Regions from separate parts of the Kluyvera intermedia genome, predicted to be linked through region 2. Evidence: riboswitches for the same ligand, from Rfam matches in the RefSeq annotation. Region 2 holds a riboswitch; the other holds the start of a gene.
What was found. Region 2 has a riboswitch for thiamine pyrophosphate ahead of thiC (phosphomethylpyrimidine synthase ThiC). Riboswitches for the same ligand answer to the same signal wherever they lie in the genome.
Positions count from the first base shown of each region.

Region 1: it holds a riboswitch for thiamine pyrophosphate, as region 2 does, so the genes downstream of both, thiB (thiamine ABC transporter substrate binding subunit) here and thiC (phosphomethylpyrimidine synthase ThiC) in region 2, are expected to answer to the same signal.

Region 1 covers NZ_CP139986.1:3,931,847-3,939,262, reverse strand. The annotation lists gene araC (arabinose operon transcriptional regulator AraC) at 1-685, shown strand, start outside; gene U0026_RS19010 (DedA family protein) at 815-1,582, shown strand; gene thiQ (thiamine ABC transporter ATP-binding protein ThiQ) at 1,657-2,355, opposite strand; gene thiP (thiamine/thiamine pyrophosphate ABC transporter permease ThiP) at 2,339-3,949, opposite strand; gene thiB (thiamine ABC transporter substrate binding subunit) at 3,925-4,908, opposite strand; TPP riboswitch at 4,938-5,042, opposite strand; gene sgrR (HTH-type transcriptional regulator SgrR) at 5,078-6,733, opposite strand; gene sgrT (glucose uptake inhibitor SgrT) at 6,821-6,958, shown strand; gene U0026_RS18980 (sugar efflux transporter) at 7,046-7,416, shown strand, end outside.
Region 2 covers NZ_CP139986.1:4,446,041-4,453,456, reverse strand. The annotation lists gene thiH (2-iminoacetate synthase ThiH) at 1-1,018, opposite strand, end outside; gene thiG (thiazole synthase) at 1,015-1,785, opposite strand; gene thiS (sulfur carrier protein ThiS) at 1,787-1,987, opposite strand; gene U0026_RS21400 (HesA/MoeB/ThiF family protein) at 1,971-2,726, opposite strand; gene thiE (thiamine phosphate synthase) at 2,719-3,354, opposite strand; gene thiC (phosphomethylpyrimidine synthase ThiC) at 3,354-5,252, opposite strand; TPP riboswitch at 5,335-5,444, opposite strand; gene U0026_RS21385 (Rsd/AlgQ family anti-sigma factor) at 5,498-5,983, opposite strand; gene nudC (NAD(+) diphosphatase) at 6,081-6,854, shown strand; gene hemE (uroporphyrinogen decarboxylase) at 6,894-7,416, shown strand, end outside.

The sequences.
Region 1 (7,416 bases), 510 kb from region 2:
AGGGGTGATTGAAAACCAGGGCAAACAGTTTGTCTGCCGTCAGGGCGATATGCTGATGTTCCCGCCGGGGGAGATTCATCATTATGGTCGCCATCCCGACGCCAGTGAGTGGTATCACCAGTGGGTTTACTTCCGCCCACGCGCCTACTGGCATGAATGGCTGCATTGGCCCGCTATCGTGGCGCAAACCGGTTTTTATCGCCCGGATGAAGCGCATCAGGCGGAGATAACCAGTTTGTTCGGCAAGATTATCGATGCCGGGCAGGGCGTTGGGCGCTATTCGGAGCTCCTGGCCATCAACCTGCTGGAACAGTTGCTGCTGCGCCGCATGGAGGCGATTAATGAATCGCTGCATCCACCGATGGATAACCGGGTGCGCGACGCCTGTCAGTACATCAGCGACCATCTGGCGGACAGCCACTTTGATATCGCAAGCGTCGCGCAGCATGTTTGTCTCTCACCATCGCGCTTATCGCATCTCTTTCGTCAGCAATTGGGCGTCAGCGTATTGAGCTGGCGTGAGGATCAACGTATGAGCCAGGCGAAACTGCTGCTCAGTACCACGCGGATGCCAATTGCTAGCGTAGGGCGCAATGTCGGCTTTGAAGATCAGCTCTACTTCTCGCGCGTTTTTAAGAAGTGTACCGGTGCTAGCCCGAGTGAATTTCGTGCGGGATGTGAATAAAAAGTAAAGAAACGGAAATGTGGTGTGTCGGGTTTTGTGTTTGCCAGTAAACTTTACTGATAATTGAAGGCTTGACGTCGCGGGAGGCGCTCTGGAGAATCCCTGCTTCGTTTTCAAACCGGGCACACTATGCAAGAAATGCTGGAACACTTTATTACGCAATCTACGACCTATTCGCTGATTGCGGTCGCGCTGGTGGCGTTTCTGGAATCGCTGGCGTTAGTCGGATTGATTCTGCCGGGTACCGTTATGATGGCCGGGCTTGGCGCGCTTATTGGCAGCGGCGAGGTGAATTTCTGGCAGGCATGGCTGGTGGGGATTATTGGCTGCCTGCTTGGCGACTGGATCTCATTCTGGCTGGGCTGGCGGTTTAAAAAGCCGCTGCACCGCTGGTCGTTTATGAAGAAGAATCGCGCGCTGCTGGATAAAACCGAGCATGCGCTGCATCAACACAGCATGTTTACCATTCTGCTCGGTCGTTTTGTCGGCCCGACGCGACCGCTGGTGCCAATGGTCGCGGGGATGCTCGACCTGCCGGTATCCAAGTTTATTACCCCCAATATTATCGGCTGCGTGCTATGGCCGCCGCTGTACTTCCTGCCGGGGATTCTTGCTGGCGCGGCGATTGATATTCCGGCGGATGAAAACAGCGCCAGCTTTAAGTGGCTGCTGCTGGCGGCGGCGCTACTGTTGTGGGTTGCGGGCTGGCTGTGCTGGCGTCTGTGGCGTAGTGCGAAAGAGAGTCACGACAAGCTGAGCGCGCTATTGCCGCGCCAGCGTCTGTTGTGGCTATCACCTCTGGTGATGGGCGTGGCGGTGGTCGCACTGGTGAGCGTGATACGTCATCCGCTGATGCCGGTGTATGTTGGGATTTTGCGCAAGGTGGTGGGGCTGTAATGTGCCCGTGTGTTCGCGGGATGTTAGGTGGCGTAGGCCGGATAAGATGCGCCAGCATCGCCATCCGGCAAAACTCACCCGCGAATGCCCAACAGTGCAGACGCGCTGGCGCGACCGCTTAACAATTCCTGCGTATCACCATCCCAGGCGATACGTCCGTCGGCCACCACCATCGCCCGCGTTGCGATGCGCGCGGCATCTTCTACGCTGTGTGACACCATCAATAACGTCAATTGCTGACGCTGACAGACATCGTCAACCAGCTGGAGCATCTCCTGACGCAGCGCTGGGTCGAGCGCGGAAAAGGGTTCATCCAATAGCAATATTGGCTGCTCGCGCACCAGACAGCGCGCCAGCGCCGCGCGTTGACGCTGGCCGCCGGAAAGCTCGCCGGGCAGCCTGTCCAGCATTGTTTCAATGCCCATCTGCTGAGCAATGACCGCGAGCTTTCGCTGCTGTTCGGCGTTGAGCTTCAGGCGTGGGCTCATCCCGAGACCAATATTTTGCCGTACCGTCAGATGGCTAAAGAGATTATTTTCCTGAAACAACATCGACACTGGCCGCTGCGATGGCGGTGTATCGGTATGTACCCGTCCTTCAAGTATTAGCGTGCCGCTGGCAGGCGGCAGGAAACCGGCGATCAGGTTGAGCAGCGTGGATTTACCCGCACCGCTGGGGCCGAGGATCGCCACCTTCTCGCCCTGCGCGATAGTGGTGGTGAAACGCATCGGTAAATGCTGATACAGCCAGGTGACATCATTGAGTTTTAGCATGGCGTCCGGGTATTTTTTCAATCACGGTAAACAGTACGAAGCACAGTATCAGCAGAATTAACGCGGTCACCGCGCCGTCCTGGCTGCGGTAGGCGCCAATTTGCTGATAGAGATAAAACGGCAGAGTGCGGAATTCTTCATTGCCAAACAGCGCCACCACGCCGAAATCACCAATTGATAGCACGCAGGCAAACGCCAGCGCTTGCGCCAGGGGGCGTTTGAGGGCGCGCAGTTCTACGACCCGTAGCCGATTTATGCCGGAAAGCCCCAGCGATTCGCACAGGATACTGTAGCGGGCGGTGACGTCGCGCATCGGCGTCTCCAGCACTTTGATGGCATACGGCACCGCCATCAGCGCGTTGGTGAAAATCACAATGCCATCGGCGGAGTCGGGCAAGCCGATGGTGTTGTTCAGCAGCAGGAAGAAGCCGGTTGCCAGCACGATCCCCGGCATTGCCAAAATCAACATCCCGCTGAGCTCCATAGCCTGACCGGCGAGTGGTCGGTTGCGCGCTCGCAGCTCGCGGCTGCTCCACAGCAGCATCATGGTCAGTATCACGCATAACAGGCCAGCGGCGAGGGCAATGCGCAGGGATGTCGTCAGCGCCTGCCATAAAATGGGTTGCTCCAGCACCTGGAACATCGTGGGGTTGATGCCGTCGAAAATCACCGCCAGCAGCGGCGGCAGCAGTAATAACAACGTCAGCAAAATCAGTAGCATGTCGGCGATTCGGCTGTGCCAGCGATCGTCAGGGTCACGCCAGCCGTGAACCTGCGTGTTGCCAATCGCAATCGCTCGGCTCAGGCGCTGGCTTAATAACACCAGCGACAGACAGCAGGCCATTTGAATGATCGCCAGCATCGCTGCCCGCGCGGGGTCGTAATCAAAGTTCAGCGCCTGGTAGATAGCCAGCTCGATGGTGGTGGCCGACGGCCCGCCGCCCAGTGATAGCACGGTGGCGAAGCTGGCGAAACAGAGCATAAAGATAAGCGTGGCGATGGGTAAAATTTGACGCCGCAGCCATGGCCACTCTACCAGGCGGAAAAACGGGTAGCCGCGCATGCCAAGCTGAGCCGCAATTTGGCGCTGCTCACCGGGAATTTGCTCCAGCGCTTGCAGCAACAGGCGGGTTGCCATCGGCATATTAAAGAACACATGCGCCAGCAGGATGCCTTGCAGGCCGTAGGGTGAGAAATTCCACTGCCAGCCGAGCCAGGTACAAAGCTGAGCCAGCCAGCCCTGACGACCGTAAACGCTCAGAATACCGAATACGGCGACCAGCACCGGTAAAATAAGCGTCATGGCACACAGCCGCAGTAACAGCTGGCGGCCGGGGAAGCGTCGGCGGTAGAGCGCGCGGGCAAGGAAAATGGCAGGAATGACGGACAGCAGCGCCGAAAGGAACGCCTGCCAGAAGGAGAATCGCACCACGTGCCACAGATAGCTGTCGGCAAGCAGCGTCGACCATGAGGTTTCTGGTGCGTTTAGCCATAACGACAAAAATGCCGCCAGGGCGACGGCCACCATCAGCGTGGTGGCTGCAAGCCCCGGAAAGAGCCAGTGAGGAGTTAGCGGCTGGCGGCGCGGAGCCATGCGTTAATCCAGTTTTGACGATCGGTTGCGACCTGTTGCGGCGTAAATTGCAGTGCAGTTTGTGGTTTCACCAGGTTGTTAAAGCCCTCCGGTAACGCAACCTGAGTCACGGGGTACATCCAGTTACCGGTTGGCACCGCATTCTGGAATGCTGGGGAAACCATAAAGCTCAGGAATTGATCCGCCAGTTTGGGCTGTTTACTGGCGGCGGTTTTCGCTGCCACTTCCACCTGCAGGTAATGACCTTCGCTAAAGGCTGCCGCCGCGTAGTTATCTTTCTTCTCTTCGATGATGTGATACGCCGGTGAGGTGGTGTAGCTCAGTACCAGGTCGCTTTCCCCTTTCAGGAACAGACCGTAGGCTTCACTCCAGCCCTTGGTGACGGTAACGGTTTTCGCCGCCAGTTTCTGCCACGCTTCCGGTGCTTTATCGCCATAGACTTTCTGCATCCACAGCAGCAGGCCTAAGCCCGGCGTACTGGTGCGAGGATCTTGGTAAATCACCCGCCATTTCTGATCGCTTTCGACCAGTTCTTTCAGGTTTTTTGGCGGGTTTTTCAGTTTGTTTTTGTCGTAGACGAAAGCGAAGTAGCCGTAGTCGAACGGCACGAAGGTGTCGTTGTTCCAGCCGCCCGGCACGTTGACGGCGCTTGCCGGAACGTTGCTTTTGGCGAACAGTTTAGTCTCAGTCGCAGCCTGAAGCAGATTGTTATCCAGCCCCAATACTACGTCGGCTTTGCTATTTTTGCCTTCCATACGTAGACGGTTAAGCAGCGATACGCCATCTTCCAGCGCGACGAATTTCAGCTCGCAGTGACAGTCGACCTCAAACGCTTTTTTGACCGCAGGTCCAGGGCCCCAGTCGGCGGCGAAGGAATCGTAGGTGTAGACCGTGAGAACGGGTTTAGCGAAGGCTGGCACGGCAATGAGGGCCAGCAGTGGGAGTAATTTTTTGAGCACTTTGCACCTTTATTCATGGTGGCAAAGGATTTTGAGTGAGCCCCAAATCCCTTCGCCGGGATTATCCGGATCAGGTTCGACGGGTCTTTCTCAGCCAATACACGCGTTTGTGTTTAGCACCCCGTTGAGAACGCCACATTGTAATGATAACGTGAATAAATCAAAAGCCTTATGGATCCGGTGGCGCAAACCAGGCTGATTTAAAGTCAAACCAGCCTAACGTGTTCATTCGCACGCCGCGCATACTGCGTTGCCCCTGTAACATCAGCCAATGGTGAATGAGCGGCACAACGGACTGATTCTCCATAAGTTGTTGGCACCAGTCGGCCTGCGGGAGCGCATTGGCGCGCCAGCGCTGGGCGTCCTGCTCCCAGTCGATGGGAATACAGTTGCGGATAAGCGGTACTTCATACAGAAAGGCAAATAACGAGAAATCCAGCGGCAGCGTAAAGTTGGCGCTGTTGAGCCAGATATCGCTGACCACCTCGCCCTGGTGCCATTCCTCATACTCCACTTCCTGAATATTCAGTTTGACCTGATGCTCCGCCAGCAGGGCTTCCATAATGAGGCCAATCGTTCGGTGTTCAATGTGTTCGCGATAATAGGTCAGCGTCACCGATTCCAGCCCGGCCGGTTTTTCACAGGCGCGGCTGCGGGCGTGGTGCCAACGCGGCAGCAGACCATAGGCCGGGAACCAGTGGCTTTGGTGTTGTTCGCCTGCGTGGTATAGAAGATTGTTCGGATGAAAAATATGGCTCAGCCACTGGCGTACTGCCGGGTTGTTGCCGAGTGGGCTGCGGGCGTCGAACAGTAAATAATAGCATCCCTCCTCAAGGCGGCTTTCGACCGCCTTTTCGCTCTCGGTGGTACCCTGTAGCGTCAGCCCGCCATTGGGCTCCTCGCTGATTTCCGGCAAGACCCAGACGTTAACCTCATCGATAAGCGCCCGGAAACCGAAGTAATCATCAAAGGCGAGGATCTTAAGCTGGTTTTGATTGTTACGGGCGACCGAGTACGGGCCGGTGCCAACCGGCATGCGTGAGAAGTTGGGCAGTGACTGCCACTCGCGCGGCAGGATCATCGCTGAGACCTGACCTAATAACAGCGGCAGCCAGCGATCGGGTTCCGTAAGGTGGACATCCAGTGTCCAGGCGGTAGGGGAGTCGATACGCGAAATATTCGAATACAGCGGAAGCGTCATGCTGCGGTGCAGTGACGCGATGACGTCCTCCATCTCCAATTCACGGCCGTGATGGAAATGAATGCCGGGGCGGAGGTAAAAACGCCAGTGTAATGGGGAAATTGCCTGCCAATGGTGCGCAATATCGGCTTCCAGTTCCCCATTTACCTCGTTGATTCGGGTTAATGCGCTAAAAATTTGCCGCGCGATGTGGGTTTCAGAACGCCGCAGGGCGGTTCCTGGCAGTAAATTGTGCATCGGACGGTAGTAAAGCACGCGCAAAATATGCCGACCCTGGCGGAAACTGCGGCCTAAATGCGAAACCAGCATCTGGCGTACCGCGGCTTTATCGCCGACCAGTTGAACCAGTTGATCGATCCGGTCTTGCTCCAGCAGATCCTCCGCACGTTGCTGCTGCAACGCCAGCCCGGTGTAGAGGAAGGTAAGCTTTGAACGCTTGCCGCGCCCGACCTCCGCCTCCCAGGTCAGCCAGCCGCGCGCTTCCATAGTATTCAATAGCGTCCTCATATGGCGGCGTGAACAGCTCAGTAATTCGGCCAGAGTATTTAGCGTGGTTTCCTGCGATTTTCCTTCGCAGCACTGCCATAAGCGGATGAACTGTTGTTGCAATCGACCTGAGGACATAAAAGGGGAACTCCTGATAAAAACTCAGCAATTTATTAATCCCTATATTAAGCCAATAATTGCTTTCGATGAAGCGAGGAGGTCACCATGTATCAGTTCTATCAGCGATATTTCTCTGCCACCAAACATGTTTCCTGGCTGGCCCGCCTGGCAACGGCACAACGGCTTGAAATGCTGAACTATCTGATGCAGTGGGAAGTTACGAAACCGACCTCTGAACATTAATTCGCCTAATCATGTGTGACTGAGTATTTGCCAGCAGGTATCATCTGCTGGCTTTTTTTATTCTCTCGCGTGCACAAAGGATTTCACATGCTCTGGTTAATGACGATGGGACGACGTCTCAACGGTGTTTATGCTGCCTTTATGATGGTGGCGTTTATGATGGGGATCGCGGGGGCGCTACAGGCACCAACGTTAAGCCTGTATCTCAGCCGGGAAGTGGGCGTACAGCCGTTCTGGGTTGGCCTGTTTTATACCGTCAACGCGGTAGCCGGGATCGTCGTCAGTCTTGGGTTGGCAAAGCGATCCGATAGCCGGGGCGATCGTCGTAAACTGATTATGTTCTGTTGTCTGATGGCGGTGGGTAACGCGCTGCTGTTCGCTTTTAATCGGCATTATTTAACGCTGATTACCTGCGGCGTACTGCTGGCCTCGATTGCTAACGCTGCCATGCCACAGCT
Region 2 (7,416 bases):
AAAATTGTTCAAGCTCAGGGTGGTTGTCGGCATAACCTCCAGGCTGTGTTTTTGAGAAGGCGCTGACGTTGTTGATGGCCAGAGGAATGACGTGGTCGCGGAAATAGGGTGACTCACGGGTAGACAGTGACAGCTCAGTGTCTGGTGAGAATAGGCGGAAAGCGCAGATAACCTGCACCAACTGCCGTTCATCCATCAATGAAGCGGGTTCAATCCCTCCTGCGCACGGACGCAAACGCGGAAACGAGATTGAATAGCGGCTCTGCCAGTAATGTTGCTGTAGCCACAGCAGATGCTCGGCGACCATAAAGCAGTCGACCCGCCAGCTATCCGACAGACCAATCAGCGCACCGAGACCGATTTTATCAATGCCCGCATGACCCAAACGGTCAGGGGTATCAAGACGCCAGAAGAAATCCTGCTTTTTCCCTTTGAGATGGTGCTGCGCGTACATTCCTTCGTGATAGGTCTCTTGATATACCATCACCCCATCGAGCCCCAGCGTTTTTAACTCGGCATATTCCTTGGTGTCCAGCGGCTGCACTTCCATATGTAACGAAGCAAACTGACGGCGAATATCCGGCAGGTGGCGACGGAAGTAATCCATGCCGACTTTTGCCTGATGCTCGCCGGTGACCAGCAGCAAATGTTCAAAACCCAATGCCCGAATCGCTTCACATTCACGGCTGATTTCGCCTTCATCCAGCGTCTTACGCTTGATGCGATTACTCATGGAGAAGCCGCAGTAGGTGCAGTCGTTCGCGCACAGATTCGACAGATACAGCGGAACGTAAAAACTGACCGTGTTGCCAAAACGCTGGCGGGTCAACTTTTGCGCCCGCTGTGCTAAGGGCTCAAGATAGTCGGCGGCTGTCGGGGAGAGCAACGCCATAAGATCGTCGCGGCTGAGCTGCGTGGCGTTGAGCGCCAGTTCGACATCGGCGGCCGTTTTGCTGTTAATACGCAAACGGATATCGTCCCATTCCAGTTGTCGCCAGCGATCGCTGAACGTTTTCATACTAAGGCCTCCAGGAATCCGGTTAATGGGCTGGTGGCGTTTGCCTGCGCGCTACGTGCGCCCGGCACCGCCTGGCGTGCTAGCAGGCCCGCGTCAACCGCCAGCCGGAACGCCGTCGCCATCATTACCGGGTCGTCCGCCACGGCAATCGCCGTGTTGACCAGCACCGCGTCGGCACCCATTTCCAGCGCCTGCGTGGCATGGCTGGGTACGCCGATCCCTGCATCCACCACTACCGGTACGGTGGCCTGCTGAATAATAATGTCCAGCATTGTCCGGGTTTCCAATCCCTGATTCGAACCAATGGGCGCACCGAGAGGCATCACCGCCGCGCAGCCCACTTCTTCCAGCCGCTTGCACAGCACCGGGTCAGCGCCGCAGTAGGGCAGGACCACAAAACCCTGCTTCACCAGCGCTTCGGCAGCTTTCAGCGTTTCGATGGGGTCTGGCAACAACCAGCGGGCATCGGGATGAATTTCTAACTTGAGCCAGTGCGTGCCCAGCGCTTCACGCGCTAGCTGTGCCGCGAAGATAGCTTCTTCTGCCGTTTTCGCGCCGGATGTATTGGGCAGCAGTGTCACCCCCGCTTCAACCAACGGTGCCAGAATAGCGTCACTGTGCTGGCGTAAATCCACGCGCTTCATCGCCAGCGTCACCAGTTGGCTGCCGGAGGCGCGAATCGCCTCCACCATCAGTTGTGATGAGGCAAATTTCCCGGTGCCGGTGAACAGATGTGAATCAAACGTTTTGTCGGCTATACGTAACATATCAACCTCCTGCAATAACTTGAAAAAGCAGGATTTGGTCGCCTTCCTGCACGATTTGCTGTTCCCATTGCTCACGCGGCAGGATCTGTTGATTCAATGCCAGCGCTGTCCCCGGTTTGAGTTGATGAAGCTCAGCCAACAGCGCGCTGACGTTTTGTCCCTCGGCGTACTGGATAAGCTCATCATTAAACTGAATCTGCATGTCGCCCTCCGCACACTGGGCAACCGCGGGCGCGTCGTAACGCCAGGCCGCGCCATTGGTTGGTCCTGCCGTCAAACAAGCGTAATTCTCCACGAGGACTCTCAATACCGCTGAGCAGTTTGATGGCTTCCAGCGCCTGCAACGTCCCCATGATGCCGACGACCGGGCCGACAATGCCTGCGGTGCGACAGTTACGCTCTGGCTCCACGTCGTCTGGCCATAAGCAGCGATAACAACCTTGCTCCCACGGCGGCGTCAGGACCATCAACTGGCCGCCAAAACCGACGGCGCTGGCGGTGATAAGCGGTGTATCCAATGCCACACAGGCGGCGTTAATCGCCTGGCGCGTTGCCATGTTGTCGGTACAGTCGAGGACGACATCGGCACGTGCTACGGAATGCCTAAGAGCATCTCCCGCTAGACGCTGCCCAAGCGCGACCAGTTCAATATCCGGGTTAAGCCGGGATAGCCGCTGCCGGGTGACCTGAGATTTCGGTCGGGCGACGTCATCGGTCGTGAAAAGGATTTGCCGCTGTAGGTTACTCAGATGCACATCGTCATCGTCGGCGAGTGTTAACGTGCCCACCCCGGCGCCTGCCAGATACAGCGCGGCTGGGGATCCTAATCCACCCAAACCGACAATCAGCACGTGGCTGCCAAGCAACTTTTGCTGTCCTTCTATCGCGATATCACCCAGTAAAATCTGGCGACTGTAGCGCATAAAATCACGATCATTCATCGCCCGCTCCCGCGATAGTTAGCAGTTGTGATGTGGCATCGCGCCAGTCAGCGGCCTGCGTGATGGCGCTGACCACCGCAATGCTGCCCACGCCGGTCGCCAGCACAGCCGGTGCCCGCGCAAGGCTGATGCCGCCAATAGCGACGGTAGGGTAGTCGGCGAGTCGTTCAATATGGCTTGCCAGTTGCGTCAGCCCCTGGGGTGATGAAGGCATCTGCTTGGTTTGTGTCGGGAAGACGTGCCCCAGGGCGATATAAGAGGGGCGAGCGGTGAGTGCGACATCGATCTCCATATCATCGTGGGTGGAAACCCCAAGGCGTAATCCAGCCGCCTGAATGGCCTTCAGGTCGGTGGTTTCAAGGTCTTCCTGACCAAGATGTACGCCGTAAGCGCTATGCTTAATCGCCAGTTGCCAGTAGTCATTGATAAACAGGCGGGCGTCATAGCGACGCCCCAGTTCAATGGCGGCAATCACGTCGGCTTCAACATCCTCATCACGCATATCTTTGATGCGTAGCTGAATCGTGCGCACGCCCACCGACAGCAGGCGTTCAATCCACAGCACGCTGTCAACGACCGGATATAACCCTAAGCGAAAAGGTACCGTTGGGAATTCAGGCTGATACATCAGGCTTCCTCCTTTTTCAGGTAGATTTCACCGCCTTTGGCGCGGAAGTTCTCCGACATATCCGCCATCCCCACTTCAATGGTTTGTGCGGCAGCGTAGTCGCGCACTTCCTGGCTGATTTTCATCGAGCAGAATTTTGGCCCACACATTGAGCAGAAGTGGGCAACTTTACCGGACTCTTGCGGCAGAGTTTCATCGTGATAAGCGCGGGCGGTGAATGGGTCGAGTGCCAGGTTAAACTGGTCTTCCCAGCGGAATTCAAAGCGCGCTTTTGACATGGCGTTGTCGCGGATCTGCGCGCCCGGATGGCCTTTGGCTAAATCGGCGGCGTGCGCGGCGATCTTGTAGGTAATCAGCCCCTGTTTCACATCTTCTTTGTTCGGCAGGCCGAGGTGCTCTTTTGGCGTCACGTAGCACAGCATCGCGCATCCGAACCAGCCAATCATCGCCGCACCAATGCCGGAGGTGAAGTGGTCATAACCCGGCGCAATATCGGTGGTCAACGGCCCTAAGGTGTAGAACGGCGCTTCGTGGCAGTGCTCCAGCTCTTCGGTCATGTTGCGCTTAATCATCTGCATCGGCACGTGGCCCGGGCCTTCAATCATCACCTGCACGTCATATTCCCAGGCAATTTTGGTCAGATCGCCCAGCGTATGCAGCTCAGAGAACTGGGCTTCATCGTTGGCATCCTGAATAGAGCCTGGACGCAGGCCGTCGCCCAATGATAGGGAAACGTCATAGGCGGCACAGATTTCACAGATTTCGCGGAAGTGCTCGAACAAGAAGTTTTCTTTGTGATGGGAGAGGCACCATTTCGCCATGATGGAACCGCCGCGCGAGACAATTCCGGTCAGGCGTTTAGCGGTCATCGGCACATAGCGCAGCAGCACACCCGCGTGGATAGTAAAATAGTCGACGCCCTGCTCGGCCTGCTCCAGCAGCGTGTCGCGGAACGCTTCCCAGGTGAGATCTTCGGCGATCCCGTTGACCTTCTCCAGCGCCTGGTAGATCGGTACGGTACCGATCGGCACCGGGCTGTTTCGCAGGATCCATTCGCGGGTTTCGTGAATATAGCGACCGGTGGACAGATCCATCACCGTATCCGCGCCCCAGCGGGTGGACCACACCAGTTTTTCCACTTCTTCTTCGATGGAGGAGGTGACTGCGGAGTTGCCGATGTTGGCGTTGACCTTCACCAGGAAGTTACGTCCGATGATCATCGGTTCCGATTCCGGGTGGTTGATGTTGGCGGGGATGATGGCGCGTCCGGCGGCGACTTCATCACGCACGAATTCTGGCGTGATATTTTCCGGCAGGCTGGCGCCAAAGCTCATCCCCGGATGCTGGTGGCGTAACACTTCGCTGCGAATACGCTCACGACCCATGTTTTCGCGTACGGCGATAAACTCCATCTCTGGGGTGACAATTCCCTGGCGGGCATAGTGCAATTGGGTGACGCAGTGTCCAGATTTGGCACGTTTTGGCGTGAGTAACCCGGTAAAACGCAGTTCATCAAGGCCATCATCGGCCAGACGCTCTTTGGTGTAGGCCGAGCTACGGTCATCTAACTCTTCACTATCGTTACGCGCGGTAATCCATGGCTGGCGCAGTTTTGCCAGACCCTGCTGGACGTTAATCGCCACATCAGGATCGCCATACGGGCCAGAGGTGTCATAAACCGGCACGGCTTCGTTCTCTTCGAACTGTGGGGTATCTTTGCTGCCGCCAATGAGCGTTGGGCTGAGTTGGATTTCGCGCATCGGAATACGGATATCCGGCTGTGAGCCGGTGATATAAATACGTTTTGAGTTAGGAAAGGCGGTCCCTTCCAGGGTGTCGATAAAGTGTTGGGCTTGGGCGCGCTGTTCGCGGCGGGATGGTTTAGTTGTGACAGACATAGCTCATTCCAGAAAAAGTAAGGAGATGGCTTGTCAGACGACGGATGAAGCAAGAGGGAAGATCGCCCATGGGCGATGCAACTGAAGATTAACTCTTGTTCCCTTCGCAGGTCTTAACCTGATCAGGTTCCGCGGATCCCGAATTAACGGTCTCAGCCCGTGCTTGCGCACTGGGCACTCCGACAAGAAGCAACCTCTGATAACCAGAGGTAATGATTGTAAACTACGCGTTAATACAGCAAATCTCAAGCCGGGCGTTTGAATTCGCCTTCGTTAAGCGTCTTAAAGGCCAGCATGATCAGCTGATCTTCCAGCCGGAAACGTGCCTCAAGCGCTTCACCGATATCAGAAAGCGCCTGCTGAAATTCATTCACGTTATCCTGGTCGATGGCGTTTTCCAGCGTCGAATCATAGAAATCCATAATCTGTTGGGTATTAGCATCTAGCTGCGGCCAGATTTTGGTGGCGTTTAAAAGCGGACTCTCGCCTTCCATTTTATGGATAATGCGTTCATAAATACTGAAATGACCGGCAGACAGGTAGTCGACCAGTCGCTGGCAAAAGTTATCGAGCGCTTTTTCATTTAGCCGCATAAACGATTCTTTGCCAGGCTTAAGGCCAACCAAATCGTAGTACGCCACGAGCAGGTGCTTACGAATATTCAGCCAGCGGTCGACCAGTTTGTGGTGTCCATGAATACGCTCTTTTAGACTTTCTAACTGGTTTAACATAGGTTGACCCCGCATCGGTAAGGTTAAAATCTGCTCACGTCGTTATGTAATAATAATGTTAACAACATGCCTGTGAAGCAAAGGTTGCGCAAGAGATATGGATCGTATAATTGAAAAATGGGATCGCGGTTGGTGGATCGTCAGCCACGAACAAAAATTATGGCTGCCCGGTGGGGAATTGCCCTGCGGCGAAGCGGTAAATTTCGATCTTGTGGGGCTACCCGCACAGCAAATTGGTGAATGGGAAGGCCTGCCGGTCTGGCTAGTACAGCAACACCGTCGTCACGATATGGGATCGGTACGGCAAGTGCTCGATCAGGATGTGGGGCTGTTCCAGCTTGCTGGGCGTGGCGTACAACTGACAGAGTTTTACCGCTCACACAAATTCTGCGGTTACTGCGGTCACACCATGCATCCGAGCAAAACCGAATGGGCGATGCTCTGTAGCCACTGCCGCGAACGCTACTATCCGCAAATTGCGCCGTGCATTATTGTTGCGATTCGGCGTGATGATTCTATTTTGCTGGCTCAGCATGTTCGCCACCGTAACGGTGTACATACCGTGCTGGCAGGTTTTGTCGAAGTGGGTGAAACGCTGGAACAGGCTGTGGCGCGTGAGGTCATGGAAGAGAGTGGTATCAAGGTGAAGAACCTACGCTACGTCACTTCACAGCCATGGCCGTTCCCACAATCGCTGATGACTGCCTATATGGCGGAATACGATAGCGGTGAGATTGTTATCGACCCGAAAGAACTGTTGACGGCAAACTGGTATCGCTATGACGATTTACCGCTGCTTCCGCCACCGGGTACTGTGGCACGCCGTCTGATAGAAGATACCGTGGCAATGTGTCGGGCCGAGTATGAGTGACATGTTACACTGGGCGCATCAACGCTAAAGGAATGTAAAATGACCGAACTGAAGAACGATCGTTATCTGCGTGCGCTGTTGCGCCAACCCGTTGATGTCACTCCGGTATGGATGATGCGTCAGGCTGGCCGTTATTTGCCAGAGTATAAGGCTACCCGGGCTCAGGCGGGCGACTTTATGTCGCTGTGTAAAAATGCGGAGCTGGCCTGTGAGGTCACGCTGCAGCCGCTGCGCCGCTACCCGCTTGATGCGGCGATCCTCTTCTCCGATATCCTGACTATTCCGGATGCCATGGGGCTGGGACTCTATTTTGAAACCGGGGAAGGCCCGCGCTTTACCTCGCCAATCACCAGTAAAGCTGACGTTGAAAAACTGCCAATTCCAGACCCGGAAGGCGAACTGGGCTATGTCATGAACGCGGTGCGTACCATCCGCCGTGAACTGAAAGGTGAAGTGCCGCTGATTGGCTTCTCCGGTAGCCCGTGGACGCTGGCGACCTATATGGTTGAAGGTGGCAGCAGCAAAGCCTTTACCGTCATTAAAAAGATGATGTATGCCGATC